2 regions of the Mycobacterium intracellulare ATCC 13950 genome follow, and region 2 is predicted to be linked to the other one. Evidence: riboswitches for the same ligand, from Rfam matches in the RefSeq annotation. Region 2 holds a riboswitch; the other holds the start of a gene.
The links. A riboswitch is a leader RNA that binds a small molecule or an ion and turns the genes downstream of it on or off. The one in region 2 is predicted to bind magnesium.

Region 1 (11,286 bases), 2.0 Mb from region 2:
GACGAGCACATCCGCTACAGCTTCGAGCTGGCGCAGAGGTCAAGCGAACTCCATGGCTCGCCCGATCAAGGAGCGCTCAATGGCTAGCCCCGCGGGCCCGATGGCCGGTGTGCGCGTGATCGATCTCACCGCGATGGTGATGGGGCCCTACTGCACCCAGATCATGGCCGACATGGGCGCCGATGTGATCAAAGTCGAACCGCCCCAAGGCGATAACACCCGCTACATCTCGGTCGGCCCGGCGCCGGGCATGAGCGGGGTGTTCGTCAACGTCAACCGCGGCAAGCGCAGCGTCGTGCTCGACCTGCAGACCGATGCCGGAAAGCGGGCGCTACGCGCTTTGGTCGAGACCGCCGACGTGTTCATCCACTCGATGCGCGCCAAGGCGATCGCCAAGCTCGGCTTCGGCTACGACGACGTCGCCGCGATCAATCCCAAAGTCGTCTACACCAATTGCTACGGGTACGGGCGACGCGGACCCGATCGCGACCGCCCGGCCTACGACGACACGATCCAGGCCGAATGCGGCCTGCCGGCGGTGCAGCAGCAGTTGACCGGCGAGGCCGACTACGTCGGCACCATCATGGCCGACAAGATCGCCGGGCTGACGGCGCTGTACGCAACGACGATGGCGTTGTTCCACCGCGAGCGCACCGGGCAGGGCCAAGAGGTCGAGGTCGCCATGTTCGAAACCATGGCGTCGTTCATGCTCGTCGAGCATGCCAACGGCGCCCTGTTCGATCCCCCGCTGGGGCCCGCGGTGTATCCGCGCACCGTGGCGCCCAACCGCCGTCCGTACCACACCAGCGACGGCCACATCGCCGCACTGATCTACAACGACAAGCACTGGAACGCGTTCATGAACGCCGTGCGGCCGCCGTGGGCCAGCGAGCTGTACGCGACGCTGGAACAGCGCGCCCGCGAAATCGACACCATCTACGGGCTGGTGGCAGAGACCATGAAAGAGCGATCCACCGCCGAGTGGTTGGAGCTGCTGCGCGAACTCGAGATCCCGGCCGCGCCGCTCAACACGCCCGGCGCGCTGTTCGACGATCCGCATCTCAAGGCCGTCGGCATGTTCGAGACCGTGGACACCCCGCATGGGCCGGTGCGCTTCCCCGGCGTGCCCACCTGGTTCTCCCAGACACCGGGCCGCGTCGCGGGGCCGGCGCCCGAACTCGGCGCCCACACCGAGGACGTGCTCGCCGAAATCGGCGCGAGCAGTCCCGGACTCGCACGAAACACACCGCCTGAACACGATTTTGCGTCTGCTCGCCAGGGAGAGGAACTTCAACAATGACCGTGCCGGTGTACAAGCGCATTCTCGACCTGTTCGAGGCCGAGGGGGTGAACACCCTGTTCGGGATCCCGGACCCGAACTTCGTGCACATGTTCGCCGAGGCCGACGCGCGCGGGTGGTCGGTGGTCGCGCCGCATCACGAGTTGAGCGCGGGTTTCATGGCCGAGGCGGCGTCACGGATGACCGGCAAGCCCGGGCTGTGCATCGGGACGCTCGGCCCGGGCATGGCCAACATGGCCGGAGCGATCCAGTGCGCGCTCGTGGAGAACTCGCCGGTGATCTTCCTCGGCGGCCAGCGCGCCCGCATCACCGAGCGCCGGGTGCGGCGCGGGCGCATCCAATTCGTCCGCCAGGAGCCCCTTTTCGCCCCGTCCGTCAAGTACAGCGCGTCCATCGAGTACGCCGACCAGACCGACGAGATCATCCATGAGGCCATCCGCCGGGCCATGTCCGGCACCCCCGGCCCGGCCTACGTCGAATACCCGTCGCACGTCATCCTCGAAGAGCTCGACGTGGCCGATCCGCTGCCGCCGCATCGGTATCGCCTCGTCAACCAGGGGGCGGGCGCCCCAGAGATCGCCAAGGCCGCCAAGCTGATTCGCGAAGCGAAGAGCCCGATCCTGTTGGTGGGCCACGGCGTGCACACGTCGCGCACCGGCCCCGCGGTGAAGGAGCTCGCCGACCTGATGGCCTGCCCGGTCATCCAGACCTCCGGGGGTACTTCGTACATCCCGGGCCTGCAGGAGCGGACCTTCCCCTACCTGTTCTCCCCGGCCGCCAACGAGGCGGTCGAGCAATCCGACCTGTGCGTCGCGTTGGGAACCGAACTCGGTGAGCCCATGCACTACGGCCGGACCCAGCATTGGGCGGGCAACGACGCGAATCGCAAATGGGTGTACGTCGAGCAGGACCCGGCCGCCATCGGCGTCAACCGACAGTTCGACGTGCCGCTGGTCGGCGATCTGCGCGGCGTCGTGCCGCAGCTGGTCGAGGCGCTCCGGGACACCCCGCGCACCCCATCCCCCGGCCTCGAGAAGTTGGTCAAGGCCGACGCCGAGGAGCTCGCACAGCTCGCCGAGACCGCGCCGTCGGGTCGTTCGCCGATCCACCCGGCGCGCTATGTCGTCGAGGCCACCAAGGCGTTCAACGAACTCGACGACGCCATCATGGTCCGCGATGGCGGCGCGACCGTCATCTTTCAGTGGACCTACTCGCAGGCCAAACCGCGCGATGTCATCTGGAACCAGAACTTCGGCCACCTCGGCACCGGCCTGCCCTACGCGGTCGGGGCATCCGTCGCCGAGGGCGGCAAGCGCCCCGTCATGCTGCTGACCAGCGACTCGGCCTTCCTCTTCCACATCGCGGAACTGGAAACGGCTGCGCGGCAGAACCTTCCGCTGGTGTGCGTGGTGGGCGTCGACCACCAGTGGGGCCTGGAGGTCGGCGTCTACAAGCGCACGTTCGCCCAGCCGTCACCGCAGCCCGGCGTGCACTGGAGCAAGGACGTCCGGATGGACAAGATCGCGGAGGGCTTCGGGTGCCACGGCGAGTTCGTCGAGAAGGAATCCGAGATCGGGCCGGCCATCGCACGCGCCTACGCCAGCGGCAAAGTCGGTGTGGTGCACGTGTGCATCGACCCGAAGGCCAACTCCGAGGAGATGCCCAAGTACGACCGATTCCGTACCTGGTATGCAGAAGGCACCCAGTGAGCGCCGCAACTAAGGAAGAGTGCTAGCTATGCGCGAATACCTGAAGTTCTACATCGACGGACGATGGGTCGACCCGGTGCGGCCCAACCCCTTCGAGGTGGAAAACCCGGCGACCGAGCAGGTTTCGGGAAAGATCTCGCTGGGGTCGGCGGCCGACGTCGACGTGGCGGTTCAGGCCGCCCGGCGCGCCTTCGCGGGCTGGTCGCTGAGCACCCGCGAACAGCGCCTGGACCTGTTGCAGTCCATCCTCGCCGAATACCAGAAGCGGGCCGACGATCTCGCCGAGGCGGTCACCGAGGAGATCGGCGCGCCGCCCTCACTGGCCGCGGGCCCGCAGGTCTTCCTCGGCATCGGCCACCTCACGACGGCCATCGACGTGCTGAAGAACTTCCCGTTCTCCGAACACAAAGGGGAGACCCTGATCGCCAAGGAGCCGATCGGTGTCTGCGGCTTGATCACGCCGTGGAACTGGCCGATCAACCAGGTCGCCGTCAAGGTGTATCCGGCGCTGGCCACCGGCTGCACCGTCGTCCTGAAACCCTCTGAGGTCGCGCCGTATTCGCCGTACATCTTCGCCGAGATCCTGGCCGCCGCGGGCGTGCCGGCCGGGGTGTTCAATCTGGTCAACGGTGACGGCGCGGGCGTGGGCGCGGCGCTGGCGAGCCATCCCGACATCGACATGGTGTCGTTCACCGGGTCCACCCGCGCCGGCATCGAGGTCGCCAAGAACGCCGCCCCGACGGTGAAGCGAGTGACCCAGGAACTCGGCGGCAAGAGCCCCAACATCGTCCTCGACGATGGCGGCTTCGCCGACGGCGTCCGCGCGGGCGTGGCCAACATGATGCCCAACTCCGGGCAGAGCTGTAACGCGCCGTCGCGCATGCTGGTGCCGAATTCACGGATGGCCGAGGCCATTACGATCGCGCGCGAGGTGGCCGAACAGGTCAAGGTGGGCAGCGCCGACGACGCGACGGCGATCGGGCCGGTGGCGTCGAGGACGCAGTTCGAGAAGGTGCAGCGGCTGATCCAGCAGGGCATCGACGAGGGCGCGACCGTGGTCGCGGGCGGCCCGGGCCGACCGGCGGGGCTGGACACGGGGTACTACGTCAAGCCGACAGTCTTCGCGCATGTCACCAACGACATGACGATCGCGCGCGAGGAGATCTTCGGGCCGGTGCTGTGCATCCTCGGCTACGACGACATCGACCAGGCCGTCGAGATCGCCAACGACACCGAGTACGGCCTCGCCGGCTATGTCTCCGGGGCCGACCTCGACACGGCGCGCGAGGTTGCCCGCCGGATCCGCGCGGGATGGGTGACGATCAATCACGCGTTCGACATGAACGCGCCGTTCGGCGGCTACAAGCGCAGCGGCAACGGCCGCGAATGGAGCGAATTCGGCTTCCACGAGTACCTGGAGGTCAAGAGCACCCTGGGCTACGCGCCCGGCAAGGCCTGACGCCCGACCCCGAAATCCGAACGCAGCGCAGCGGAAAACCGTTGCGTGTCCTCCCCGCGATCCCGCGCGTCCGCCCTTAAGCTGGCTCCGTTCACGAGGAGGGGCAGCGACGTATCGGCATCAACCATGGCGCCGGGCGGGATGGTAGTCACGGCGCGCTGACAGCGAGCATCGAGCCGGGCGGGTCTCACCCCGCACCGGCTCGTCGTTCTCGGCCCCGATGGGTCGCCCCCGTGCGCCGGGTCGGCCGGCTGGGGGTCTGGGACGGGCCGGAGGGGCGCAGCGGAATCCCGGCGCTCGACGGCCTGCGCGCGATCGCCGTTGCGCTGGTGCTCATCGGGCACGGCGGCATCCCCGGCGTCAGCGGCGGATTCATCGGCGTCGACGTCTTCTTCGTCCTGAGCGGATTCCTCATCACCTCGCTGCTGCTCGACGAGCTGGGACGCACCGGTCGCATCGACCTCACCGGCTTCTGGATCCGGCGCGCGCGGCGACTCCTGCCGGCGCTGGTGTTGATGGTGCTCACCGTGGCCGCGGCCCGGCAGCTGCTGCCCGAGCGGTCGCTCACCGGCCTGCGCGACGACGCCATCGCGGCGTTCATGTGGCTGGCGAACTGGCGGTTCGTCGCCCAGAAGACCGATTACTTCACCCAGGGCGCACCGCCGTCGCCGCTGCAGCACACCTGGTCGCTCGGCGTGGAGGAGCAGTACTACTTCGTCTGGCCGCTGCTGCTGGTCGCGGTCACGCTGGCGCTGGCGGCGCGCGCGAGGCGCCGTTTCACCCGGGCCACCGTCGGCGGCGTGCGCTTCGCGACGTTCGTCATCGCCACCGTGGGGGCCCTGGCGTCCGCGGCGCTTGCCATCGTCATGGTGTCCGACGGCACCCGCGACCGGATCTATTTCGGCACCGACACCCGCGCGCAGGCGCTCCTGGTCGGCGCGTCGGCAGCGGCCCTGCTGGTGCGGGATTGGCCGTCGATGAACCGCGGCTGGTGCATGATCCGCACGCGGTGGGGGCGGCGCGCCGCCCGGATTCTGCCGCTGCTGGGTTTGGCGGGTCTGGCGGCCGCGACCCATTACGCGACCGGCGCCAGCGGCGAATTCCGCCACGGCTTGCTGATCGGCGTCGCGATCGCGGCCGTGTTCGTCATCGCCCCGGTCGCCCTGGAGCAGCGCGGCGTCATCGCGCGCTTGCTCGCGTTGCCGCCGCTGGTGTGGCTCGGCACCATCTCCTACGGCGTGTACCTGTGGCACTGGCCGATCTTCTTGGCGCTCAACGGCGAACGCACCGGGTGGTCCGGGCTGCCGCTGTTCGCCGCGCGGTGCGCCGCCACGGTGGTGTTGGCCGCGGCGTCGTACTGGGTGCTCGAGCAGCCCATCCGGCGCTGGCGGCCGGCGCGGGTGCCGCTGCTACCGCTGGCGGCGGCGACCGTCGCCAGCGCCGCGGCGGTTACGCTGTTGGTGGTTCCGGTGGGAGCCGGGCCGGGGCTGCGCGAACCGGGCTTGCCGCCCGGAGTCTCCGCGGTCGCGGCCGTCTCGCCGTCACCGCCCGGCGAAAGCCGGCCGCGGGATCCCAACCGGCCGTTCACCGTATCGGTGTTCGGGGACTCGATCGGGTGGACGTGGATGCACTACCTCCCGCCGACGCCGGGATTCGCGTTCCTCGACCACACCGTCATCGGATGCAGCCTGGTGCGCGGCACCCCGTACCGGTATGTGGGCCAAACCCTCGAGCAGCGATCCGAGTGCGACGGCTGGCCGATCCGATGGGCCAGGCAGGTCGCCCAGGACCAACCCGACGTCGCGCTGCTGATCATCGGCCGCTGGGAAACCGTGGACCGCGTCAACGAGGGCCAGTGGACCCACATCGGCGACCCGACCTTCGACGCCTACCTCAACGGCGAGCTGGAGCGGGCGCTGACCATCGCCGGCTCCACCGGTGTGCGGGTGGTGGTGGCGACCGTGCCCTACAGCCGCGGCGGTGAAAAGCCGGACGGCCGGCTGTATCCGGAGGACCAGCCGGACCGGGTCAACCTGTGGAACACCATGCTGCGCAAGACCGTCAGCCACCACCCGAACGTCGCGATCCTCGACCTGAACAAGAAGCTGTGCCCCGACGGCGTCTATACCGCCAAGGTCGACGGCATCAAGGTGCGCAGCGACGGCGTGCACCTGACCCCGGAAGGGGTGAAGTGGCTGACGCCGTGGCTCGAGGAGTCGCTGCGCTAGCCGCTAAGTGCCTGTGCGGCAGCTGATCTCCATGCTGTCGCTGTCGCGGACCTGGAAGTTGAAGCTGACGTAGCCGTTGGCCTGGTCGCGCACGCGGTCGAGATACGGGGCCATATCGGCCGAGCTGGCGTTGTCGGCGATGACCAACGCACCCATGGACAGCCGGGGCTCCAGCAGCTCGATCACGGGCAGGTACAAATCTTTCCAACCGTCGAGCAGCAGAAAATCGACCGCCCCGTCCACGCTTTTCAACGTGCTCAGCGCATCGCCCTCCAGGATCGTGATCACATCGTCCAAGCCCGTCTCGGCGAACGTCTTCTTCGCGGCCGCGATCTTGGCGGCGCTGAGCTCGGTGGTCACGACGCGGCCGCTCCCGTTGTCACGCACCGCGGCGGCCAGGTGAACGGCGGAAATGCCGAACGACATCCCGAATTCGACGACCGTCGCCGGGCGGGTGGCGCGGACCAACGAATACAGCAGCCGGCCGGCTTCGGGCGTCACCGGGATGTAGAACTCGCTCATCGCGTCGGCCCGCTCCTGGGCGGACATCGGCTGATCGAAGGTGCCACGCCGCTCGCGCAACAGCGACATCTGGTTCTTCGACTCGGCGTACATGCGGTCGAGCGTCGATGCGACCCGGGGATCCTGCAGCGTTGTGGTCATCTCGCCGAGCGTAGCCCGGCGACGGTGAGCGCCGGAACGGCGCGAGTGAGGAGCCGGGCAATCGAGCCTAGCCCGGCGACGGTGAGCGCCGGAACGGCGCGAGTGAGGAGGCGGGCAATCGAACCCGGCGTGCGGCCTGGGTGGGCGCTTAGAGCCCGCCGACGGCGCCACGCTCAGCGCAAATGAGTTTGACGAGCCCGGGCCGCGGTGCCACTATGGACTCCGCAAGCACCTCGGTAGGTGAGGCGTCTGCATGGATACAGGCCACTGACCCCGAACGTCGAGAGACGCCCCGGGTCAGGACAGCTCTTCCCGGACCCAAGGGTTGAGCCCAAGTGGCTTCTGGAACGTTCCGGATACGCCGTGCAGTGCCGAAGCTCCGACGAGAGGGGTGCGACCGGCGGCTTTGGTGCCGTCGGTCATTCCTGCCTCTCTCGTTCAGGTGAATGTGACGACACCCGCGTGTGTCCCGGCCGTGAGGAGGTGAGGGCGAGATGAGTCCCGGCGATAGTCCGCATCCGAAATTCGTTTTGTCCCGATCCGGCTCCGGCATTCCTTCCGCCGCCTGACCTTGCGTTTGGTCCTGCGCGGCTGACACGTCCCACGGACAGTGCCGATGCCGATCGGACCCCTGGCAGGAGAAGATCATGGCTTTTGTTGTTACGCACCGTTTTTCCGCTGTTCCGCGGGGACGCCGGCGGTCGATGCTGCGCGCGGGCCGGTTGCTGGCCGACAAGCTGCACCTGCGGACCAACCTGACCCCGCAGGAGCGCGCCAACCTGTACGTCTCGCGGATGCCGATCGCTGTGGTCACCGCCTCGCTGGGCGGGCACGCGTCGGGACGCCCCGACAACCACTGGTGATTCGTCCCGCGCATCGAGTGCATCCGCATGCCCTCACCCGTGGTGAGAGCGATTCGTACAGCGAGGACCAGATGACGTCGATCCACACCGGCGGCGGCCGTGGCCTGGGTTCGGGCCGCACGGCCGCCGCCGCGGAGAACCCGAGCGCCGAGGCGCCGACGTCGACGGTGCTCGACACCGCGCACGTCGGCGACATCGTCGGCGCGTTCGGTCGCATCGGGCGCACCGACGGGACCGTGACCGGCCGCTGGCGGCGGCTGAAGACACTGGCGGTCATCACCGGTCCCGGTCTGATCGTGATGGTCGGCGACAACGACGCCGGTGGCGTCGCGACCTACGCCCAGGCCGGCCAGGACTACGGGATGGGCCTGCTGTGGACGCTGGTGCTGATGATCCCGGTGCTCTACGTGAACCAGGAAATGGTGCTGCGGCTGGGCGCGGTCGCCCGGGTGGGTCACGCGCGCTTGATCTTCGAACGGTTCGGCAAGTTCTGGGGCGCCTTCAGCGTCGGCGACCTGCTGATCTTGAACGCGTTGACGATCGTCACCGAATTCATCGGTGTGTCAATGGCTCTCGGGTTCTTGGGTTGTCCGAAGTTCGTCGCCGTCCCAGCGGCCGCGGTGCTGTTGTTCGCCGTCGTGGCCGGGGGTTCGTTTCGCCGCTGGGAGCGGTTGATGTTCCTGTTGATCGCGGTGAACGTGCTGATCATCCCGATGGTGCTGCTGGCGCATCCGGCCCCGAAAGCGACTGCGGCCGGGCTGATCCCGCAGTTCCCCGGCGGGCTGAACTCGACCGTGCTGCTGCTGGTGGTCGCGATCGTGGGGACGACGGTCGCGCCGTGGCAGCTGTTCTTCCAGCAGTCCAACGTGGTGGACAAGCGCATCACCGCGCGCTGGATCCCTTACGGCCGGGCCGATTTGGTGATCGGGATCGTCGTGGTCATGGTCGGGGCGACGGCGCTGATGGCGGTGACGGCCTTCGGGATGGCGGGCACCGCCGACGCCGGGCACTTCACCGACGCCGGAGCGGTCGCCGCGGGGTTGTCGCGGCATCTGGGCGGCACGGTGGGGGCGCTGTTCGCGATCATCCTGCTGGACGCGTCGCTGATCGGCGCCAACGCCGTCGGCCTGGCGACCACCTATGCCGTCGGCGACGCCCTGGGCAAGCGGCACTCGTTGCACTGGAAGATCGGCGAGGCGCCGGTGTTCTACGGCGGCTACGCGGTGCTGCTTGCGGTGTCGGCCGCGGTGTCCTTCAGCCCCGACCACGTCCTGGGCCTGGTGACCCAGGGCGTGCAGGCGCTCGCCGGCGTGCTGCTTCCCTCGGCCACCGTGTTTCTGGTGTTGCTGTGCAACGACCGCGCGGTGTTGGGACCGTGGGTGAACACGGTGCGGCAGAACATCGTTGCGTGGAGCATCGTGTGGTGTCTGGTGCTGTTGTCCCTGGCGTTAACGGCGACGACCTTCTTCCCGGACCTGTCCACCGCCACCATAGAGACCGGGCTCGCCGCCGGCGCCGCGGTCGGCATCGCCGGCGGCGCGGTGATGGTCGTCGTCGGCCGCAGGCATCGCAGCCTGGCCGAGGCGGAAGCCATCGTGCGCACGCTCGGAGGCGGGCTGGACCCGGAGCAGGTCGACGAACTCGACGACGCCGCATCGCTCACCCGTGCCGAACGGCGGGCCGTGCGCCGCCAGGACCGGGCCGGCTGGGTCACCCCGAACCTGGCCCTGCTCGACCGGCCCGCGATGTCGCCGATGCGCCGGGCGGGGTTGTTCACCCTGCGCGGCTACCTCGTGGTCGCCGTCGCGTTCGTCATCATCAAAATCGTGCAGGCAGGGGTCGTCGGGCCGGTCTCGTCATTGTGAGTCGGTAGGCAGCAGAACGATTTTCCCGTGGGTGTGCCGTCGCTCGAGTTCGGCGAAGGCGTCGGCGACCCGGTCCAGCGGATAGGTCGCGGCGATGTCGAAGTCGACGGCGCCGGAGGCGATCAGGCCGGCCATCTCGGCGAGCACCTCGGGTGTCGAGGCGTCCATGCTGCCCTCGGTCTTGGCGCCCACCTCGCCGGCCTTCTGGAAGGCGATGATGGTGTTGATCCGCTCCGGCGCGACGCCGAGGTCCACCGCGAGCTGGACGTAGTCCGGGCCGAACAAGTCGATGAACGCGTCGATGCCGTCGGGCGCCGCGTCGCGCAATCGCCCGGCGAGCCCGTCACCGTAGGCGATCGGGACGACGCCATGCGCGCGCAGCCAGTCGGCGTTGCCGGGGCCCGCGATGCCCAGCACGCGCGCCCCGCGCAGCGCCAGAAGTTGCACCACCAGGCTGCCCACCCCGCCCGCGGCTGCCGACACGGCGACCGTCTCACCGGCCTGCGGCGCCACCGCGCGCACGGCCGCGTACGCGGTCACGCCGGCCACGTAAAGCGAACCCGCCGTCTCCCAACCGAGTTGGGCGGGCTTACGAATCAGTTGACCCACCGGCACGGCGGCGTGGGTCGCGTGGCTGGACCGGCGCAGGCTGAATCCCAAAACCTCGTCGCCGACCGCAAATTCGGTGACCCCGGGCGCCACCGCGGTCACGACACCGGCGAGGTCGCTGCCCTCCCCGGAGGGAAAGGTGGCCGGGAACCTCTCGTGCATCGCCCCGACCCGGATGCCGGCCTCGCCGGGATTGATTCCGGCCGCGCGGACCTCGACGACAACCTCGCCCGGTCCGGGCGTGGGCATGTCGATGTCCGCCACGTACAACACCTCACGCCCCCCGTACCGGTCGAACCGTACGGCGCGCGCCGCTGCAGCGGTCATGCCGATCTCCTCACCGCGACGATGCCCCCACCCACGCCAGCATAGGCACGCAAAGAGCTACCCACCGGCGGCCCGTTGGGCATATGTTCGTAGCAACTCGGGCACGGATGACGCGTGGAAGGAACATGCGTGGGGGCTCCTCGAATCGGTATCGCCGGCCGGGTCGTGTGGCACGCGGCCGCGATCGTCGCGGTCGGCGCCGCGAGCACGGGCTGCGGCGGCTCCGACAAGCCCCCACCGCCGTCGGCGGCGGAGTCGGGCCC
Region 2 (11,286 bases):
GTGTTGTGTTGTGCCCGCCTCACAGCGACAGTTGGTCACGCCGACACGCTGCGGTGGCGATTGTCGCTCGGAGGTGGGCACAAAACGTGTCGTCTCGCGGAGAGACGAAAGTGGCGGATGTGACGGCTCAGGCCTTGGCGATGCTCACCCGCACGCCGTCGCCGATGTCCGCGCCGTCGGCCGGGTCGCCGAATTCGAAGCTGGTGGCCAGGATTTCGCCGGCGATGAGGTCGCGGTGCGCCCGCGCCCAGTCGGCGCGCTCGGTGGGCACCGACATCACCACGCTGATGCGATCGGAGACGTCCAGCCCGCTCGACTTGCGCAGCTCCTGCAGTTCGCGGATGCGGTCCTTGGCCCAGCCCTCGGCTTCGAGTTCTGGTGTGACGGTGCCGTCCAGCACCACCAGGCCCGCGCCGTCGGGCAGGGCCGCGGTGAATTCCGGGTCGGCGGCCACCAGCCGCGAGCTGTACTCACCGGGCTGCAGCACCGCGGGCCCGGCGGTCAGGGTGCCGTCGTCGTTGACGACGCCCTCCCCCGCCTTGACCGCCTTGATCGCCGCCTGGACGTCCTTGCCCAGCCGCGGGCCGGCCACCCGCGCGTTGACGGTGAGCTCGAAGGAGCCGTAGGTGTCGATCGCGTCGGTCAGCTCGACGGTCTTGACGTTGAGCTCGTCGGCGATCAGGTCGACGAACGGCTCCAGGAGGTGCGGGTTCTCCACGGCCACAGTGAGTTTCGGCAACGGCAACCGCACCCGCAGCTTCTTGGCCTTGCGCAGCGACGAGGCGGCCGAGCACACCTCGCGAACCTGATCCATCGCGGCGACCAGCTCGGGGTCGGCGGGCACGTCACCGGGTGCCGGCCAATCGGTCAGGTGCACCGAGCGCTGAGAAGTCAGGCCGCGCCAGACGACCTCGGTCACCGACGGAAGCAGCGGCGCGGCCAGCCGCGCGGTCACCTCGAGCACGGTGTGCAGGGTGTCGATGGCGTCGACGTCCTCGGCCCAGAACCGCGAACGCGACCGTCGCACATACCAGTTCGTCAACGCCTCGGTGAACAGGCGCAGCTGCTCGCAGGCCCGCGAGATGTCACAGCTGTCCATCTCGCGGGTCAGGTCGTCGCGCAGTTGGGCGAGCTTGGCCAGGATGTAGCGATCCAGCACCTGAGCCGAATCGGTACGCCAGGTACCGACTTTCGGCGCGTAGAGGGCCAGGAAGCTGTAGGCGTTCCAGAACGGCAGCAGCACCTGGCGCACGCCCTCGCGGATGCCCTGCTCGGTGACGATGAGGTTGCCGCCGCGCAGGATCGGCGAGGCCATCAGGAACCACCGCATGGCGTCGGAGCCGTCGCGGTCGAACACCTCGGACACGTCGGGATAGTTGCGCAGCGACTTGCTCATCTTCTGGCCGTCGGAGCCCAGCACGATGCCATGGGCCACACAGGTTTTGAAGGAGGGCCGGTCGAACAGCGCGGTAGCCAGCACGTGCAGCGTGTAGAACCAGCCGCGGGTCTGGCCGATGTACTCGACGATGAAGTCGCCCGGGTAGTGCGTGTCGAACCAGTCGGAGTTCTCGAACGGGTAGTGCACCTGGGCATAGGGCATCGACCCGGAGTCGAACCACACGTCGAGCACGTCTGGGATGCGCCGCATCACCGAACGCCCGGTCGGATCGTCGGGATTGGGCCGGGTCAGCTCGTCGATGAAGGGACGGTGCAGGTTGGTCGGCCGCACCCCGAAATCGCGCTCCAGCTCGTCGAGGCTGCCGTACACGTCGATGCGCGGGTAGTCCGGATCGTCGGACTTCCACACCGGAATCGGGGTGCCCCAGTAGCGGTTTCGCGAGATCGACCAATCGCGGGCCCCCTGCAACCACTTGCCGAACTGGCCGTCCTTGACGTGTTCGGGGTACCAGGTGATCTGCTGGTTGAGCTCCACCATGCGGTCCCGGAATTCGGTGACCGCGACGAACCACGACGACACCGCCCGGTAGATCAGCGGATTGCGGCACCGCCAGCAGTGCGGGTAGGGGTGCTCGTAAGTTTCGTGGCGCACCAGCACCGCCCCGTTGGCCGCGGCGGGGCCGGTGCCGTTCTTCAGGTCGCGGATGATGTGCGGGTTGGCGTCAAAGACGTGCTGCCCCTGGTAATCCCGGACGCTGGCGTCGAATCGGCCCTTGGAGTCGACCGGCGTGACCGGCGCGATGCCGGCCGCCTCGCCGACCGCCATGTCGTCCTCGCCGTAGGCCGGCGCCATGTGCACGATGCCGGTGCCGTCCTCGGTGGTGACGAACTCGCCCGGCAGGACCCGAAACGCGTTGGGGGTGTCCACGAAATACGGGAACGGCGGCAGGTACCGGGTGCCGAGCAGGTCCGCGCCCCGGTAGGTGCCCAGCACCTCGGGCTCTTCGCCCAGCTCGCGGGCGTAGGCGGCCAGCCGCGCCTCCGCCAGCACGAAACGACGCTCGCCCACCCGCACCTGCACGTAGGTCACGTCGGGGTTGACGGCGACGGCGAGGTTGGACGGCAACGTCCAGGGCGTCGTCGTCCACACCAGCAGATGCGCGCCATCAAGCGAACCGCCCACCACCCGGAATCCGACGGTGAGCGCGGGGTCCTGGCGGCTCTGGTAGACGTCGTCGTCCATCCGCAATTCGTGGTTGGACAACGGGGTTTCGTCGCGCCAGCAATAGGGCAACACCCGGTAGCCCTCATACGCCAGGCCCTTGTCCCACAGCTGTTTGAACGCCCAGATCACCGACTCCATGTACGGCAGGTCCAGCGTCTTGTAGTCGTTGTCGAAATCGACCCAGCGCGCCTGGCGGGTGACGTAGGCCTGCCACTCGTCGGTGTAGCGCAGCACCGAGGCGCGGCAGGCGTCGTTGAAGGCGGCGATGCCCATGTCGTCGATTTGGGACTTGTCGGTGATGCCCAACTGGCGCTCGACCTCGAGTTCGGCCGGCAGCCCGTGGGTGTCCCAGCCGAATCGACGCTCCACCTTGTAGCCGCGCATGGTGCGGTAGCGCGGGACGATGTCCTTGACGTAGCCGGTGAGCAGGTGCCCGTAGTGCGGCAGGCCGTTGGCGAACGGCGGCCCGTCGTAGAACACGTACTCCGGCGAGCCGTCGCGGCGGGCGATGCTGGCGCGGAAGGTGTCGTCTCGAGCCCAGTAGTCCAGCACCTCGACCTCGAGGGCCGGGAAGTCGGGCGCCCCGCCCGCCGGCTTCGGGTATGTGTGCTCGGTCAAACGTCGTCTCCTGTGCCAGTCTCCAGGCCTGGGGACGACGACGCGCCGGCTGCGCGAGCGCCGCGGTACCACCCCGCTTGCCGCGCTCACGCGCGACCGCTCATCGAAGGCTGTGACGGGCCTACCCGTTCGGTTCTACTGAGCCGGAACGGCTGTTCTTCCGAAAGCTCCCCGGTGATGGCCGGATCGACGCCAATGGAACGATTCTACTGGCCCCGAACCTCGAGCACACCCACCCGCCACAGCGCCGCGTACACGTGGCGCAGCGGAATGCTGAGCAACCGGCAGGCCCCGTGGATCAGCGGGTCGCCGCCCGGGCCGAAGAGCGGGAAGTCGCTGCGGCGCGGCTCTTCCACGGGCTCGGGGACGTGGATTTCGGGGACGTCGCGTACCACCCTCAGGGTGCGGGCGGGCGCGACGGTGACGACGTCGTCGTAGAGAGCTGCGGTCATGATCGACTCCTAGAGGAGAATTCCAACGGGGACCAAAAAAGGACTGACGTGTCCCGTCCCGGGTGGGTTCCGATCTCAGAACGCTTGGCGGATAAGCACTTAGCGTGTGCGACGCCTCAGCCGAGGAGGTCGCGCCGGAGAACGGATCGGGACGAAACAGGGTTCGGACTTCGATCCGGACTATCGCAAGAACTCATGTGTCCCTCACCTCCTCGCGGTCGCGACGCATGCGGGGTCGCATGCGATCTAGGCGCAGCAAAAGGAGCAGAATCCGACGACCGCCGGAGATCCGCACCCCTCTCGTCAGAGCTTCGGCACCACACGACGTGTCCTGGCCTGGAAAAACCAAACCGGAAGCCACCTGGGCTCAACCCTTAAGCCGGGAGGAGCTGTCCTGACCCGGGGCGTCTTTCGACGTTCGGGGTCAGTGGCCTGTATTCGTGTAGACGCCTCACCTAACGAGGTGCTTACCCGACCGATAATGCACGAGCGGTCTGACGCGGTCAAATCCCTGGACAGCGTGTCCGCGATTCGTTACCGACCGGACCGCGATCACTTCTCGACCAGGCCGTCGAGCCGGCCGATCGTGTCGATGAATTCCTCGACCATGTCCAGCACCACCGAGCGCGTCGGGCGGACCCGATCGAGCGAGCCCACCACCTGCCCGACGAAGTAAGTCGCCAGCTCACGCGCCCTGGCACCGTCGTGGGCGGCGGCGGAATTGATGCGCAGCTGCGGCTCGGTGATCAGCGCGGTCTGCAACGGCATGCCCAGCGGGTCGGGGTTCTCCGGCCGGTCCCACTCCTCGGTCCAGGCGGTGCGCAGCATGCGCGCCGGCTTGCCGGTCATCGAGCGCGACCGCACCGTGTCCGAGGACGTGGCGGCCAGGAACTTCTCCTTGACCACGGGCACCGTCTCGGCTTCCTCGGTGGTCAGCCACACCGACCCGCACCACACGCCCTCGGCGCCCAGCGCCAGCGCCGCCGCGATCTGGCGGCCGCGGGCGATCCCCCCGGCGGCGAGCACCGGCACCGGGGCCACGGCGTCGACGACCTCCGGCACCAGCACCATCGTCGCCACCTCGCCGGTGTGGCCGCCCGCCTCGGTGCCCTGCGCGACGATCAGGTCGACGCCGGCGGCGGCGTGCCGCTGGGCGTGGCGGGTGGTGCCGGCCAGCGCGGCCACCAGCACGCCGGCGGCGTGGGCGCGTTCGACGAGGTCCGACGGGGGTGGGCCGAGCGCGCTGGCGATCAGCCGGATGTCGTGGTCGAAGGCCACGTCGAGCAGCGGCTGGTAGCTCTTGGGCGAGATGTTCAAACCGCCCACGGACGGGCGGGCGTCCCCGGCGGGCGCCGTCACGCCGTAGCGGGCCAGCAGGTCGTCGACGAACGCGCGATGCTCCTCGGGCAGCAGGGTCCGGGCCTGGTCGGTGTCGATCCCGCCCTGCTCGGCGCCGACGTATTTGGGCGGCAGCAGCAGGTCGACCCCGTAGGGCTTGCCGCCGGTCTGCTGCTCGATCCAGGTCAGCTCGCTGCGCAGTCGCGCCGGGCTGTGCGCGGTGGCGCCCAGGATGCCGAATCCGCCCGCGTTGGTCACCGCGGCCACCACGTCGCGGCAATGGCTGAAGGCGCAGATCGGGAATTCGACACCGAGCATCTCGGCGACCCTGGTTCTCATTGCCCGACGCTAAGAGTTCCCGCTTGAGAAGTCAATCGCTTACGGCCCTGTGCAATTCGCGCCGCCGGCTCAACCCTTGGGCCCGGGCGGCCGGCCGTCCGGAGGCCAGCTCGATACGCCGTCCTCAAGCGGCACCTCAAGGCTCTGCAGGATGGAGGAGACCATGCGCCACGCGCCGATGACCGTGACCAGCTCGACGAGAACCGTTGTGTCGCCGTCGAATTCGCGCTCGCAGGCCGCCCAGCTCGCGGCGCTGACCGCGCCGTCGCGCACCACGTCGTCGGTCGCCGCCAGCACCGCCCGCTCGGCGGGCCCAAACCCGGCGTAGTTCCGCCAATCTCGCACGCCGAGCAGGTCGTCACCCGGGACGCCGAGCCGGGACGCGACGCGCCAATGCTGCGTCCACTCGTAGTCGCACGCGGTCAGCCAGCCGATCCGCATGATCGCCAACTCGCGCAACCGCGCGTCGAGGGCGCCGTGCCAGAGCATGGTGGCGAGCAGGTCGTTGATGGCGCGCGCCAGCGGCGGATGGTTGAGCAGCACTTGGAAGATGCTCAGTTCGGCCATATAGTTGGGGACGGCCGCTTCGTCGGCGGCGGCTTTGGCTTCGTCCAGTGGCAGTTTGGGCAGGCGCGCTGTTGTCATCGGATGAGCACTCCTCTCCGGCGGCGGGACCGTCGCGTTCTACGGTCATGGTAGTCAGCGGGAGGCGTGGCGACGACGACTTCGGACACGGCGGCGAAATACGCTGCAGGCCAAAATATTTCAGAGCAGACCGAGCAACCGCAGGTCGGTCACGTATTTGACGATCACCGCCGCGGTGATGTGCGGGATGTCGTTATCGGGGCCGATTTTGGCTTCCTGCACCGCGGCGCGGAACCGTTCGGTCGGTCCCAGGCAGCCGCGCGCCGGGTCCGCCGGCGGCACGTGTTGGGCGTTGCGCAACTGCAGTAGCTGCAGCACCGACTGGTGGCGCTGGCGTTCCGGCAGGGCGTGCAGCGCGGTCTCCATCCGGTGCAGCCACTCCCCGAAGTCGTCGACCCGCTCGATCGGATAGCCGGCCTCGATGACCCAGTCGACGTACTCGTCGAGCCCGATGCCGTCGTCGTGCGGGTTCATCACGTGATAGGTCTCGAACCCTGCGGCGGAATCGCGGCCCACCTGGGCGCCCAGCGTGGTGATCGACTCGGCGACGAACTCGACCGGCAGGGCGTCGAAGTGCGCGCGTTGCCGGTTGCCGCGGGCGTCGAGCTGGTAGAACGAGCGCGGCGCGACGCCGCTGGCGACGACGCTGAACAGCAACCGGGTGAACATGTCGGACAGGTTGAGCTGGCCGGCGTAGGTGGTGTCGGCCAGGATCATGTCGCAGCGGAACACGCCGACGGGCAGCGCGCACAGGTCGTGGGCCTCGCGCAGCAGCACCTCGCCGGCCCACTTGCTGTTGCCGTAGCCGTTGCCGTAGCTGCCGTCGATCGTGCGGATCGGGCCGGCGACGCGGACGTCGGCGTCCTCGGTGAACGCGGCCGGCTCGATCTGGTCGCCGACGTTGGCGGTCGAGACATACGTGTACGGCTTGAGTTTGGTGGTCAGCGCGAGCCGGATCAGCTCGGCGGTGCCGGCGACGTTGGGGGCGAACAGCTCGCTGTAGGGCAGCACGCCGTTGACCACCGCCGCGGAGTCGACGATGAGGTCGACGGTGTCGGCCAGCCGCTGCCAGGTCTGTTCGTCCAGGCCGAGATTGGTGCGGCCCTTGTCGCCGGCGATGACCTCGAGGTGGTCGGCGGCGAGCTCGTCGAAATACCGCCGCAAAGCGGGGTCCCCTGCAAACCCGGGGGGGTCGAAGGTCCTCTGCAGCCGGCGCCGCGCATCCTCGTCGGAGGTGGCCCGCACCAGGCAGATCAGCTTGCCGTCGGCCAGTTCCAACCGTTCCAGCCATTGCAGCACCAGGTAGCGACCCAAAAAGCCGGTGGCCCCGGTCAGTAGCACCGTGCGCACCTCGGCGCTCGGCCCCGGCAGCGACGGCGCGGCGGCCAGCGTCGGGGCGTCGATGAACTTGTCCAGCGTGAGGTCGCAGGCGTACACCTCGGTGGCGTCGCGGCCGTGCACCGACGCGAAGTCGCCCTGGTGGCCTTCCCCGGCATCGTGATCGCGGTTGAGCTGCTGGCTCAGGCTGCGCACCGACGGCGCCTCGAAGACGGCGCGCACGGGCAGGTGGATGTCGAGGGCGTTGTAGATCGCGGCGACCAGGCGCATGGCCGACAGGGAATCCCCGCCCAGGTCGAAGAACGACTCCTGCACCCCGACCCGCTCGAGGCCCAGCACCTGGGCGTAGAGCCAGGCCAGGATCTCCTCGACCGCGGTGGCCGGGGCGAGGTAGTCGTCGCCGCCCTGGTAATCGGGGGCGGGCAGGGCGCGGACGTCGAGTTTGCCGGCGGGTGTCAGCGGCAGCCTGTCGAGCACCACCACCGCGGCCGGCACCATGTAGGCGGGCAGCCGGTCGGCCAGCAGGGTGCGGAGTTCGGCCGGGTTGGCCGTCCCGGTGATGTAGCCGACCAGACGCTTGTCGCCCGGGCGGTCCTCGCGGGCGATCACCAGCGCCTGCTCCACACCGTCCAGCGCGGCCAGCGCCAATTGGATTTCGCCGAGTTCGATGCGATACCCGCGGATCTTGACCTGTTCGTCGGCGCGCCCGACGTAGCGCAGCTGCCCGTCGGAACCCCACGACGCCAGGTCGCCGGTGCGATACATGCGCGCGCCCTCCCCGCCGAAGGGGCACGCCACGAACCGGGACGCGGTCAGACCGGGCCGGCCCAGGTAACCGGTCGACACGCCGCCGCCGGCCACGTACAGCTCGCCGACCACGCCCGCGGGCACCGGCTGCAGGCATCCGTCGAGCACGAACAGCGCGGCCCCGGATACCGGCGAACCGATCGGCGGCGCTTCGGGTCCCGGTGTCAGCGGCGCGCTGACGGCCGCGACGATCGTGATCTCGGTGGGGCCGTAGACGTTGACCATCACCCGCCCGGACGCCCACCGCTGCACGATTTCGGCCGGGCACGCTTCGCCCGCGACCGCCAGCACCGCGGACTCCAGGCCCTCGGTCGAGAGCATCGTCACCTCGGACGGTGTCTGGGTCAGCATGTCGACGCGTTCGGCGACGAGCAAGGCGTGCAGGTCTTTCGGGGAACGCACGACCTCGTCCGGTACGACGAGCACCCGCCCGCCGTGCAGCAGCGCGCCGAAGATCTCCCACACCGAGAAGTCGAACGCCAGGGAATGGCAGTGGCTCCACACCCGTGCCGGTGCCGCGGGCAGACCGGCGGCCCCCAGGGAGGCGAACAATTGCGTGGCGTTGTGGTGGGTGACCGCCACGCCCTTGGGAACTCCGGTGGTGCCCGAGGTGTAGATCGTGTACGCGATGTGGTGCGGCGCGGGCGCCGGCAACGCCGTGGTGGGCCGGTGCTGGATCGCCGGGTCATCGATATCGATGACGAGCACGTCGAAATCGTCGAGGCGCGAGCGGTGTTCGGCGGTGGTGAGCACCGCCGCCGGTGCGGCGTCGGCGAGCATGAAGTCGATTCGGGCGGCGGGCAGGCCTGGGTCGATCGGGACGTACGCGGCCCCGGTTTTGAGCACCGCCAGGATGGCGACGACGGCCCGCGCCGAGCGCTCGGTGAGCAGCGCCACGCACTGCCCCGGCCCGCAGCCGTGGTCAATGAGCAAGTGCGCCAATCGGTTTGCTGACTGGTCGAGTTCGCGGTATGTCCACGAGTCCGCACCGTGGGTGACGGCCACCGCTTGCGGGGTGCGCGCGACGTGGTCGGCGAATACCTCGGGTATCGACATCGGCGGGCGCGACGGGCCGTCCAGCACCGCGCGGTTGCCGATCGCGTCGAGGCGGGCGTGCTCGTCGGGGCCGAGCACGTCGATCGACGACAGCCGCCGGGCGGGGTCGGCGGTCATGGCCTCCAGCACCCGCTGCAATCGTTCGATCAGACGTTGGATGGTGGCGGTGTCGAACACGTCGGTGCGGAACTCCACGGCCCCGCCGATGCCCTCGGGCCGGCCGTCGGCGCTCCAGCGTTCGGCCAGCGACCACGCGAGATCCATGCGGGCGGTGCGGGTGTCGACCGGCAGCGGGGTGACGCGCACGTCGCCCAGGCTCAGCTCCGCGGAGTCGGTGTTCTGCCAGGCCAGCATGACCTGCACCAGCGGATGGTGCGCGAGGCTGCGGGCCGGGTTGAGCCGTTCGACGAGGACCTCGAACGGCACGTCCTGATGCTCGTAGGCGGCCAGGCTGCGCGCGCGGACGTGGGCCAGCACCTCGGCGATGGTGGGGTCACCGGCCAGGTCGACGCGCAGCACCAAGGTGTTGACGAAGAAGCCCACCACGTCGTCGAGGGCCGGATCGCGCCGCCCGGCGATCGGAAAGCCCACCGCCACATCAGAACTCGCGCTGATCTTGGCCAACAGCACCGCCAGCGCGGCCTGCACCACCATGAAGCTCGTCGCGTTGTGCGCGCCCGCCACCGCGCGCACCCGCTGCTGCAACTCCGCCGACCAGTCGACGGCCACGCTCGCGCCGCGGAAATCGGCCACCAACGGATACGGACGGTCCGTGGGCAATTCGAGCCGCTCGGGCATTCCGGCCAGGGCGTGTTCCCAATACCGCACCTGTCCGGCGATCAGGCTGTGCGGATCCTGCAGTTCGCCGAATTGGGCGCGCTGCCAGAGCGTGTAGTCGACGTACTGCACCGGCAGCGGCGCCCAGTCCGGGGCGCAGCCGGCCGAGCGGCTGGCGTAGGCCTCCCCCAGGTCGCGCACCAGCGGGGTGAGCGACCACCCGTCGGCGGCGATGTGGTGCACCACGGCCACCAGCAGGTGTTCGTCGTCGCTCACCCGGAAAAGCATTGCCCGCAGCGGGATTTCGGTGGCCAGGTCGAACCGGTGACCCACCAGGGTCTCGACCGCGTTGCCCAGCCGGGTGGTCGACCACCCGCGCGCGTCGCTGATCTGCCAGCCGCAGTCGGCGTCGTCCACATCGACGACCAGCTGCCGCGGTATCCCCTCCCGCGCCGGGAACATCGTCCGCAGGCTCTCGTGGCGGGCCATCACGTCGGCCAGCGCCGCGCCGAAGGCCTCGGCGTCCAGGCGCCCGTGCAGCTGCAACGCGATCGCCATGTTGTGCACCGGTGAGGGCCCGTGCAATTGGCCCATGAACCACAGCCGCGACTGGGCGAACGACAACGGCACCATCTCCGGCCGCTCGCCGGCCACCAGCGGCGCGCGCGCTCCGCCGTCGGTGCCCAGGCGCGCCGCCAGCCGGCGAATGGTGGGCGCCTCGAACAGGGCCCGCACGCCGAGGTGGACGTCGAGGCCGGTGTTGACCTCCGCGACCAGGCGCATGGCCGACAGCGAGTCCCCGCCGAGGTCGAAGAAGGAGTCGTCGATCCCGACGTTCTCGACGCCCAGGACGTGGGTGTAGATATCGGCCAGGGCCCGCTCGACGGCGGTGGTCGGGGCGCGGTAGTGATCGGAGCCCTGCGACCGGTGCGAGTGGTCGGGTGCGGGCAGCGCGCGGGTGTCGAGTTTTCCGTTGGCGGTCAGCGGCATTGCGTCGACGGCGAGCACCGTGGCCGGGACCATGTAGGCCGGCAGATGCTCGGCCAGCCGGGCGCGGACCTCGACCGGATCGGCGGTCCCGGTGATGTAGCCGACGAGCCGTTTGTCGCCGGGCCGGTCCTCGCGGGCGACGACCGCGGCCTGTTCGATGCCGTCCAATTCGGTGAGCGCGGACTGGATCTCGCCGAGCTCGATGCGGTAGCCGCGGATCTTGACCTGCTCGTCGGCGCGGCCGAGATAGTGCAGCTGTCCGCCCGGGCCCCACCGCACCAGATCCCCGGTGCGGTACATGCG

Region 1: another riboswitch for magnesium. It lies ahead of OCU_RS51245 (hypothetical protein); the one in region 2 lies ahead of OCU_RS39900 (Rv1535 family protein).

Annotation. Positions count from the first base shown of each region.
Region 1 covers NC_016946.1:5,258,552-5,269,837, reverse strand. The annotation lists gene OCU_RS49365 (SDR family NAD(P)-dependent oxidoreductase) at 1-87, shown strand, start outside; gene OCU_RS49360 (CaiB/BaiF CoA transferase family protein) at 101-1,300, shown strand; gene OCU_RS49355 (thiamine pyrophosphate-binding protein) at 1,297-3,009, shown strand; gene OCU_RS49350 (aldehyde dehydrogenase family protein) at 3,038-4,468, shown strand; gene OCU_RS49345 (acyltransferase family protein) at 4,702-6,696, shown strand; gene OCU_RS49340 (O-methyltransferase) at 6,700-7,359, opposite strand; M-box (ykoK) riboswitch at 7,585-7,757, shown strand; gene OCU_RS51245 (hypothetical protein) at 8,007-8,222, shown strand; gene OCU_RS49335 (NRAMP family divalent metal transporter) at 8,294-10,087, shown strand; gene OCU_RS49330 (NADP-dependent oxidoreductase) at 10,079-11,023, opposite strand; gene OCU_RS49325 (hypothetical protein) at 11,153-11,286, shown strand, end outside.
Region 2 covers NC_016946.1:3,266,821-3,278,106, forward strand. The annotation lists gene ileS (isoleucine--tRNA ligase) at 128-3,241, opposite strand; gene OCU_RS39900 (Rv1535 family protein) at 3,448-3,693, opposite strand; M-box (ykoK) riboswitch at 3,982-4,163, opposite strand; gene OCU_RS39905 (NAD(P)H-dependent flavin oxidoreductase) at 4,246-5,370, opposite strand; gene OCU_RS39910 (carboxymuconolactone decarboxylase family protein) at 5,440-6,015, opposite strand; gene OCU_RS39915 (non-ribosomal peptide synthase/polyketide synthase) at 6,136-11,286, opposite strand, start outside.